3 regions of the Arthrobacter phoenicis genome follow, and region 1 is predicted to be linked to each of the others. Evidence: riboswitches for the same ligand, from Rfam matches in the RefSeq annotation. Region 1 holds a riboswitch; each other region holds the start of a gene.

What was found. Region 1 has a riboswitch for S-adenosylmethionine ahead of ABC337_RS06015 (methionine ABC transporter ATP-binding protein). Riboswitches for the same ligand answer to the same signal wherever they lie in the genome.
Region 2: it holds a riboswitch for S-adenosylmethionine, as region 1 does, so the genes downstream of both, ABC337_RS02385 (bifunctional o-acetylhomoserine/o-acetylserine sulfhydrylase) here and ABC337_RS06015 (methionine ABC transporter ATP-binding protein) in region 1, are expected to answer to the same signal.
Region 3: it holds a riboswitch for S-adenosylmethionine, as region 1 does, so the genes downstream of both, ABC337_RS14035 (aminotransferase class V-fold PLP-dependent enzyme) here and ABC337_RS06015 (methionine ABC transporter ATP-binding protein) in region 1, are expected to answer to the same signal.

The regions. Positions count from the first base shown of each region.
Region 1 is NZ_JBDFMK010000001.1:1,309,804-1,313,065, forward strand. Features, by position in the region: gene ABC337_RS06005 (NtaA/DmoA family FMN-dependent monooxygenase) at 1-584, opposite strand, end outside; gene ABC337_RS06010 (methionine ABC transporter permease) at 621-1,286, opposite strand; gene ABC337_RS06015 (methionine ABC transporter ATP-binding protein) at 1,279-2,091, opposite strand; SAM riboswitch class I at 2,231-2,320, opposite strand; gene ABC337_RS06020 (CoA-binding protein) at 2,396-2,821, opposite strand; gene ABC337_RS06025 (ABC transporter ATP-binding protein) at 3,161-3,262, shown strand, end outside.
Region 2 is NZ_JBDFMK010000001.1:513,855-517,116, forward strand. Features, by position in the region: gene ABC337_RS02385 (bifunctional o-acetylhomoserine/o-acetylserine sulfhydrylase) at 1-1,250, opposite strand, end outside; SAM riboswitch class IV at 1,336-1,452, opposite strand; gene ABC337_RS02390 (VOC family protein) at 1,645-2,283, shown strand; gene ABC337_RS02395 (CPBP family intramembrane glutamic endopeptidase) at 2,420-3,190, opposite strand.
Region 3 is NZ_JBDFMK010000001.1:2,989,236-2,992,497, forward strand. Features, by position in the region: gene ABC337_RS14030 (class I SAM-dependent methyltransferase) at 1-429, opposite strand, end outside; gene ABC337_RS14035 (aminotransferase class V-fold PLP-dependent enzyme) at 485-1,900, opposite strand; SAM riboswitch class IV at 1,935-2,048, opposite strand; gene hisN (histidinol-phosphatase) at 2,147-2,959, opposite strand; gene rsgA (ribosome small subunit-dependent GTPase A) at 3,050-3,262, opposite strand, start outside.

The DNA.
Region 1 (3,262 bases):
TCCCGGACCAGGGCGTCGTCCGCCCAGGAGCCCTCCCACAGCTTGTAGGCCGCCTCGACGTATTCGTCCGCCCAGTCGTAGCGCTCGTCATGTTTGGTCAGCTCGGTGGCGTTGAAGTTCCGGTGCGAGTTTTCCAGCACGCTGGTGACGATGTTCCAGCCCACCCGGCCGTTGCTGATGTGGTCCAGGGTGGACATCTGCCGGGCGAACTGGAAGGGGTGGCTCTGGATCACGGAGGAGGTGGCGGCCAGGCCGATCTCCCGGGTGGCGGCGGCCAGGGCCGAGAGCAGGATCAGCGGGTCGTTGGAGGGAACCTGCAGGCCCTTCCTCAGGTGGGAGGCCCAGCCGCCGTCGTAGTCGCCGTAGAGGCCCACGACGTCGGCGAAGAAGATCGCGTCGAATTTCGCGTCCTCCAGCTGCCGGGCCAGGTCGGTCCAGAGCTGCAGTTCGTTGAAGCGGTGCTGCTGGGCCTCGGGGCGGCGCCATTGGCCGCCCATGATGTGGCTGGTGGTGTTCATGACGAACGCGCTGAGGAGCAGGCGGGGGCGGGGTCCGTCGAAGCGGGGGCTGGCTGGTGAAGTCATGGTTCTGCTTTCCGAAGTGGGGTGCCGGGGCCGCGGTCAGAGGCGCTTGTCGAGGCGGCGGGCCAGGCGGGAGCCGCCGAACTGGACGAGGGTGACCAGCAGGATCATCAGGATGATCGCGGTGATCATCAGCGGGGTTTCGTAGCGGTAGTAGCCGTAGCGGATGGCGAAGTCGCCGATCCCGCCGCCACCCACCAAGCCCGCCATCGCCGAGTAGGAGATGAAGCTGACGGTCATGATGGTGATGGAGCTGACCAGTCCCGGCCGGGCCTCCACCAGCAGCACGTCCCGGACGATCTGTGACCGGCTGGCTCCCATCGAACGGGCGGCCTCCACCACCCCGCTGCCGAGCTGGCTGAGGTTCTGCTCCACGAAGCGGGCGAAGTACGGGATGGCGTTGATGGTCAGCGGGACGATCACCGCGGCCGTGCCGATGGTGGTGCCCACGATGAAGCGGGTCACCGGGATGATGGCGATCAGCAGGATCAGGAACGGGAAGGATCGGACCAGGTTGACCAGGCCGTCCAGGACCCGGTGGAGCCGGGGCCGGTGCCGCAGTCCGCCGGGGCCGATCGTGTAGAGCCAGACGCCCAGCGGCGTGCCGATCAGGACGGCCAGCGGGATCGCGACCAGCAGCATGGCCAGGGTCTGGCCCATGGCGGCGCCGATTTCGGGCAGGACCGAGAAGATGCGCTCAAGCATGGATCAGGCCTTTCGGGGCGGGGCCGGCCGGTGCGGCTGCCCGGTGGGGCCGGTTCAGCTCGATGGCGTCGGAGACCAGGTACCGCCCGATCGAGGTGGCGGGGTGGAAGCCGGGGCGTTCGAGCTCGGCCAGGTCGAATTGCTCGACGATCCGGCCGTCCTCCATGACCGCGACGTTGTCCGCGATGGCCTTGATGACGTTCATTTCGTGCGTGACCACCACGATCGTGATGCCAAATTTGGCGTTGACGTCCGCGAGGTACTGCAGCACGGAGGCAGTGGTCCGGGGATCCACGGCCGACGTCGGTTCGTCGCAGAGCAGGACCTTCGGCTCCGTGGCCAGCGCCCGGGCGATGGCCACCCGCTGCTTCTGGCCGCCGGAGAGCTTCGCGGGATAGCTGGCGGCCTTGTCCGCGAGGTCCACGATGGCCAGCGCATCCGCCGCCCGGCGCCGGCGTTCGGTCCGCCCCACCCCGGCGAACTTCAGTGAGAGCTCCACGTTCTCCTGCGCGGTGAGGTTATTGAGCAGGTTGAAGTGCTGGAAGATCATGCCGATTCCGTGCCGGCTGCTGCGCAGGTCCGGCTCGCTCAGGGCGGTCAGGTCCACGCCGTCGACCAGGACCCGGCCCGAGGTGGGGCGTTCGAGCAGGTTGATGTTACGCAGCAGCGTGGATTTGCCGGCGCCGGAGAACCCGATGATGCCCTGGATCCGGCCGCGCTCCACGGTGAGGGTGACGTCGTCGACGGCGGTGAACCGGCCGTCCTTCGATGGGAACGAGGTGCTGACGTTCTGGATCTCGATCACAGCGGACCGCCCGCGATCCGGGCCGGCGCTGCCGTCGTTGTGGTGTTCATGATTCCTCCGGGGCTCGCCCGAGGAAAGCCTCATCCCCCGGCGCCGGGGCAGCACAAAGCGCGGCCTCTCGGGTCCGTGGAACAGTGGTTCTCCATCGGTCCTGGCGGTAGCACCGTCCTCATCGAGGGGGTTGCTGCGGCGTCACGGAGCCAGGTCTCTCAGCCGCTCGGGATGGTTACCCCACGAATCTGGCACACGCCCGGCCGAGGTGAAAGCGGCGCGTCACACGCCGTAAAGCTCCCATCAGTTCCGGTTAGAGGCCCAGGAGCGGCGCTTCCCTGGCCGGGCAGGCGTTCATGACGACGTCCAGCCCGGCGGCCTTGGCGCGTTCGGCCGCGGCCTCGTCGATGACGCCCAGCTGCAGCCAGACGGCGCCGGCGCCGGCGGCAATCGCCTGGTCCACCACGTCGCCGACGCGGCCGGAGTTCACGAAGCAATCCACGACGTCGATGGGCCGTTTCTCCGCCGGGATTTCCCCCAGCGAGCGGTAGCCGGCCTCCCCGTGGACGTCGTCGCCGGGCAGGTTGACCGGGATGATGTCCATGCCAAGGCGGTCGCGGATGAACAGCGACGTGTCGTAGGCAGCACGCCATTGGTTGGTGCTCAGGCCCACGATGGCCCACCGGCCCTTGGTGCGCAGGAGGCGTTCGACGACGGCGGGATCGTTCATGTGGCTCATGCGGCCAGCCTACGTCCGCCGGCAGCACCACCGCAGTAGGGAAATCCGCCCCGGGCGCTGTGCCGAATTTCTGATCGAACCAGGTGCCGCACGTCCGCAGGTTTCCGAATATTACGCGCCCATTTGGCAAAAATCCGCCGTTCGGTTTTAGTAGACAGTGACCATCCCGAGCGGCCGAGAGACCTGGATCGATGACGCCGCAGCAACCCTGGTCGACGGACCTCCACCCCGGAGCCCGCCGATAACGAGGACGCACGCCGAGGGAAAGGTCCGGACTGACTACCCGGGCCAAAGGCTGCTTCCGTAGGGTGCTACTGCCAGGACCGATGGAGTAACCCTATGACTGCTGTCCTGCACCCGCCCCAGCCCCGGGCCGACGCCCGGGCTGGCTCCGGCACCCCCGCCCTTCCGGTGTCCTTCCGCGGCCTGGGCCGCGCCTTC
Region 2 (3,262 bases), 800 kb from region 1:
CCAACCGAGAGCCGGACCAGGCCCGGGTGGACGCCCGCCACCGCCTGCTGCTCCGGGGTGAGCTGGCTGTGCGTGGTCGACGCCGGGTGGATCACCAGTGAGCGCACGTCGCCGATGTTCGCCACGTGCGAGTGCAGCTCCAGGGCGTCGACGAAGCGCTTGCCGGCCTCCACTCCCCCGGCGATGACGAAGGAGACGACGGCGCCCGTGCCGCGCGGACCGTACTTCCTGCCGCGCTCGTACCAGGGGCTCGAGGGCAGTCCCGCGTAGGCGACCGATTCGACGTCGTCCCGGCCCTCAAGCCATTCGGCCACCCGGGTGGCGTTGGCGACGTGCCGCTCCACCCGCAGGCTCAGCGTCTCGATGCCCTGGGCGATCAGGAAGGCGTTGAAGGGCGCGACGGCGGAGCCGAGGTCGCGCAGCAGCTGCACCCGTGCCTTGAGGATGTAGGAGAGGTTGGCCCCCAGTGCGCCGTCCGCGCCCAGGTCCCGGGCGTAGACCAGCCCGTTGTAGCTCGGGTCCGGGGTGTTGAAGCCGGGGTACCGCTCCGGGTCCGCGCCGAAGTCGAACTTCCCGGAGTCCACGATCACGCCGGCGATCGCCGAGCCGTGGCCGCCCAGGTACTTGGTGGCCGAGTGCACCACGATGTCCGCGCCCCATTCCAGCGGCCGGATCAGGTACGGGGTGGCGAGGGTGTTGTCCACGATCAGCGGCACCCCTGCCTGGTGGGCCACATCCGAGATGCCCTCGAGGTCCAGGACGTCCTGGCGCGGGTTGGAGACCACCTCGCCGAAGAACAGCTTGGTGTTCGGCTGCACCGCCTCGCGCCACTGGTCCAGGTTGTCCGGGTCCGCCACGAAGGTCACGGAGATGCCGAACTTCTTCAGCGTGTGGGCCAGCAGGTTGTAGGTGCCGCCGTAGAGGCTGGGGCTGGCCACCACGTGGTCCCCGGCCTCGGCGATGTTGAGGATGGCGAAGGTTTCCGCCGCCTGCCCGGAGCTGAGCAGCAGCGCGCCGAGGCCGCCCTCCAGGCTGGCGATGCGCTGTTCGACGGCGTCCTGGGTGGGGTTGCCGATCCGGGTGTAGATGGGGGCGAGCTCGGCCAGGGCGAACCGGTTCGCGGCGCTCTCGGCGCTCGGGAAGACGAACGACGTCGTCTGGTAGATCGGCAGCGAGCGGGCGCCGGTGGCGGCGTCCGGCTGCTGGCCGGCGTGGATCTGGCGGGTTTCAAAGGACCAGGCGTTGGACATGGCGTCTCCTGTGACTGGGCTCAGGACGGCACCGGCTCCCGGGTCCAGCACTGCTGGCAGGTCCCGGACAATCGGCACGGCCCTGGCGCCGCGCTTGCCCCGCCGGCGGGCGCCGGAGGGCCAGGTCTTCACCCGGGGCACCCCACCGCGCAAGGAGGGTTGCCGGCCAGCGAGCCGGGGCTTGTCGCTGGCACTCATGACCTGCTCCCAGTGTAGGAAGCCGGAAACCGGCCCGGATAGCTTTGTGACAAAGATGAAGAAACCGATCCCCGGGACGGCTTGTCCGGCGGATTTCCGCGGCCGCGCCGGGCGGCAAGGGGGTCCGCCGGACGGTCCCGGCGAGGTTAGGACAGCCTAAGCTGAGAGGTCCATCACAAAGTGCCAAGATGAGGGCATGCGCATGGATCACGTCTCTTACGCCTGTGAAAAGGATGGCCTCGCGGCCACCACCGACCGTATCGCCACGGCCCTCGGGGTCGAGGCCGTCAAGGGCGGCGTGCACCCCCGTTTCGGCACCCGCAACATGATCATCCCGCTCGCCGGGCACAAGTACCTGGAGGTCGTGGAGGTCCTGGACCACCCGGCGTCGGATAAGGCACCGTTCGGCCAGGCGGTCCGCGCCCGCTCCGCCGCCGGCGGCGGCTGGATGGGCTGGTGCGTCGAGGTCGACGACCTGGCACCCTTCGAGGAACGCCTGGGCCGCGCCGCGGTCAACGGCAACCGCAAGTTCCCCGATGGCCGCGAACTGGTCTGGAAGCAGATCGGCATCCTGGGCCTCATCGCGGATCCGCAGGTGCCGTACATGCTCAAGTGGGAGGGCGACCCGGCACTGCACCCGTCCAACGCCTACGAGAGCTCGGTGAAGATGTCCGAGCTGACCATCGCCGGCTCCGCGCAGCGGGTCACCGAATGGCTGGGCGAACCGGTGGAGAAGCCGCTGGAGGACGTGGCCGTGAACTGGCAGGCCCCGCACGGCACGCCGGGCATCCTCTCGGTCACCTTCGAGACCGCCTCCGGCGCCGTCACCATCTAGGGCTCCGGCCCGCCACAACTTCGGCCGCCGGCCGCGGGTGTCAATGACGCCACCCGCCGCCGGGGGCCGAAACTCTTTAAGCCGATCCCCGACTCGTCAAGGCAGGTGACGGCACCGCAGGAGACCCCAGGACACCTCAGCCCAGGCCGACCGCCTTGCCGAACAGGCTGAAGCCCACGAACGCGACGATGTCCAGCAGCGCATGCGCGATCACCAGCGGCATCACCCGCCGGGTCCGGGTGTAGACCAGGGCGAAGATGACGCCCATGATGGCGTTGCCGATGAACGGCCCGAACCCCTGGTACAGGTGGTAGCTGCCGCGCAGGATGGAGCTCGCGGCGATCGCCGCCGGCAGCCGCCAGCCGAGTTTGCCGAACCGGTCCAGCAGGTACCCCACCACGATCACCTCCTCGACGATCCCATGCCGGATGGCGGAGAGGATCAGAACGGGCACGGTCCACCAGTAGGTGCCCAGCGCGCTCGGGATGATCGCCGTCGTGATGCCCAGGGCCCGGCCGGCGGCGTAGAGGCCCAGCGACGGGATGCCGATCAGCAGGAACAGGCCCACACCCTGCAGCAGGTCCTTTCCGGGGCGGGCGAAATCGAACCCGAGCTTCCGGAATGCCGAGCCGCCGCCGGGGGTCCCCGGCTCGCGGGGACCGGTGAGGAAGTAGAGCACCAGCAGCACGGGGACGAGCGCGAAGATGATGTCCAGCAGCTGGTAGGTCAGGTCGAAGTACTCGCGGCTGCTCTGGGAGCGGTTCAGCGTGGAGGTCCCCTCGGCCAGCGGCGCCTGCGAGAGCTTGTCCAGCAGCTGCACCACCGAGTACACCGCCGACTGCCCCAGCGAGAGTCCCAGCACAATCCATACTTCGAACCGCACGCGGCGGGGGGAGGTAACCAGCATGGTCCTATCTTGCCTGCCGTTGCCGGGAGTTGGCCGGACGCGCCTATGCTGGGGCTGTGAGCGCGCCCGGGA
Region 3 (3,262 bases), 1.7 Mb from region 1:
CCAGATCAGCCCGAGCACCCCGTGCGGCCGCAGGATGCGGGCGGTCTCGGTGCTGGCCTGCAGCGGCTCGCACCAGTGCCAGGCCTGCGCCACCGTCACCAGGTCGAACGCCGACGCCGGGAGCCCGGTGTGTTCGGCGGTCCCCACCGTGGCCGGGACGCCCGGGAGGACTGCGCGCAACTGGTCCAGCATGTCCGCCGACGGGTCGACGGCGGCCGTGGCCAGGCCGCGGGCCACGAGGAGGGCGGTAAACTTTCCGGTGCCCGCCCCGACGTCGGCCGCGTCCCGGGCTCCGGCGGGGATGAGCCAGTCGGCGGAGTCGGCGGGATAGCCGGGCCGCACCCGGTCATAGTGTTCCCCGCCGTCCTGGAAGCTCGCTCCGAGCTCCTTCCGCCGGGTCTGATGCAGTTTGGGGCCGCCGCCTGCCACGTGAACTCTCCTTCGGCAGCTCGGGAAGATACCCGTCGAATCTACCGCAAACCGGCTATTCGGGGCCGTCGAGGGTGCAGGGGGCAGCCCCGGCGGTGCCGGGGGTGTTGGGCGCCCAGTGCGGGTAGCTGCGGGTGTCGTTCGCCGGTACCCAGCGCCCGGCATCCACCACGTAGTCCCAGCCCAGGCCGTCGCGCCGCAGCGTCCGCAGCGCGGCCAGCAGCCGCTCGGCGTCCTCGAGCCGGGAGCCCAGGCCGAAGCTGGCCCGCAGCGACCCGGCGGGCAGGCCCAACCGCCTGAGCAGCGGATGCGCGCAGAACCGGCCGTCCCGCACGCCGATCCCGTGCTCGGCGGACAGGTACGCGGCGACGAGTCCGGCGTCGTACCCCGCGACCGAGAAGTTTACGACGCCGATGGTGCCGCAGCCCTCCCCGCGGTCGGTCTCCTCGAAGATGTGGTGCACGCTCACGCCGTCGATCTCCCGCAGGCCGTCGGCAAGGAAGGACCGGATGGCATCCTCGTGGCCGTGCCAGGATGCCTCGTCCAGGGCGGCGACCGCCTGGGTGGCGCGGGCCAGGGCGGCCGCGCCGAGGACGTTGGGGGAGCCGCCCTCGTGCCGGGCCGGTCCGGTGGTCCAGCTGACGGCGTCCAGCCGGGCGTCGCGGACGGCGCCGCCGCCGGCCAGGTGCGGCGTTCCGGCATCGAGCCAGTCCGGCCGCCCCACCAGGACGCCCGCGCCGAACGGTGCGTAGAGCTTGTGCCCCGAGAAGGCAACATAGTCGATGCCGTCGGCCGCGACGTCGATCCGGCGGTGCGGGGCCAGCTGCGCGGCGTCGACGACGATCCGGGCCCCGTGCTCGTGCGCCAGCGCCGCCAGCTCCCGGACGGGCAGGATCTCGCCGGTGACATTCGACGCGCCCGTGACCGCGAGCAGGCTGATGCCGCCCGCGGCCAGCTCCGCCCGGAGCCGCGCCAGCGTCCCGGCCAGGGTGGGCGCGGCGACGACGCTGCGGTGCGGAACGCCCTGCCACGGCAGCAGGTTCGCGTGGTGCTCGATGTCCAGGTACAGGACCTCGCCCAGGTGCCGGCCGCCGGCGGTGGGCAGGCACCCGGCCAGGAGGTTCAGAGAATCGGTGGTGTTCCGGGTGAAGATGACCGCGTCGTCGGGCCGGCCGCCGACGAAGTCCCGCACGATGGTCCGCGCGTTCTCGTACACCGAGGTGCTCAGCTGGGAGGCGTAGCCGGCACCGCGGTGGACGCTGGCGTAGTAGGGCAGGATCTCGTTGAGGTAGGCAGAGACCACGGACAGGGCGGGGGCCGAGGCGCCGTAGTCCAGATTGGCGTAGCGGACGTGGCCGCCCTGGATCAGCGGCGCTTGGATCTCGGCGCCGGTCACGGCGGCCAGCGGGGTGCGGGCAGCGGATGCAGCCGTGGGGATGGATGCTGGGGATGAAAAAATGGCAGTCGACATGGGACCTCGCTCGAAAAGGACCCCGCGTGCAGGGGATCCGCGCTTGCCGGGTCCGCTCCGGACCGGCCAGGTCGTCACCCGGGGCACCCCGCCGCGAAAGGAGGGTTGCCGGCCAGCAAACCGGGGTTTAGCGCTGGCACTCGTGACCTGTTTCGAGCCTAGGACAGAAGTGCCGCGCCCCGGAAAGGGGCGCGGCAATGTGAAGCGCTGTGTTACGCGGAACGGGCCCCCAGAAAAGGCGCAGCTCTAGAGCAGGTCGTCCAGGTTCGGGTTGAGCCGCTTGAGGACCTCGGAGTGCAGGATCGAGTTCGTGGCCAGGGCGTTGCCGCCGAACGGGCCGTCCTCGCCCTCGAGGGAGGTGAACCGGCCGCCGGCCTCGGTGACGATCGGGACCAGTGCGGCCATGTCGTAGAGGTTCAGCTCCGGCTCGCAGGCGATGTCGACGGCGCCCTCGGCCACCAGGCAGTAGGACCAGAAGTCGCCGTAGGCGCGGGTGCGCCAGACCTCCTCGGTCAGGCCCAGGAATTCGTCCAGGTTGCCGCGCTGCTTCCAGCCGCCGAGGCTGGAGTAGGAGAGGGAGGCATCCGAGAGGTCCGAGACGTTGGAGACCCGCAGCCGGGTGGCGGCGGCCAGCGAGCGGCCCGTGTAGGCGCCGGCGCCCTTGGCGGCCCACCAGCGCTTGCCGAGGGCGGGGGCGCTGACGACGCCGACCACCGGTTCGCCCTCGTCCACCAAAGCGATGAGGGTGGCCCAGACCGGGACGCCGCGCACGAAGTTCTTGGTGCCGTCGATCGGGTCGATGATCCAGCGGCGGGAGCCGTGGCCCGAGCTGCCGAACTCCTCGCCCAGGACGGCGTCGCGGGGGCGGGAGCGGGAGAGCTGGCCGCGGATGGCTTCCTCGGCGGCCTTGTCGGCGTCGGTGACCGGCGTCAGGTCCGGCTTCGTCTCGATTTTGAGGTCAAGGGCCTTGAAGCGGCTCATGGTCTGGGAATCGACCGAGTCCGCCAGGACGTGGGCAAGGCGCAGGTCATCGTTGTAGCTCGACGCGGGTTGGCTCATGCTTCCAAACTACCGTCTAAACGCGCCCCGGCCGGGGAGGCCACGTCCCGGACGGCCTGATCAACCGCGGGGCGAAGGAGTGACGTACGGTCAGGAGACGGTGCCCAGTTCCTTGGTTTCCTGGGCTTCCTGCCGCGGGTCAGTGCCCAGCAGCCGGCGCAGCGAGGCCAGCCGGGCCGGGCCGGAGGGTCCCGCGTGGCCCGCCTGCACCCACGCGTCCACGCCGCAGTTGACGGCGGTGGCGTCGTGCTTGCAGCCGCGTTCGCAGTCCTCGGTGCCGGGGGCCAGGTCGGGGAAGGACCG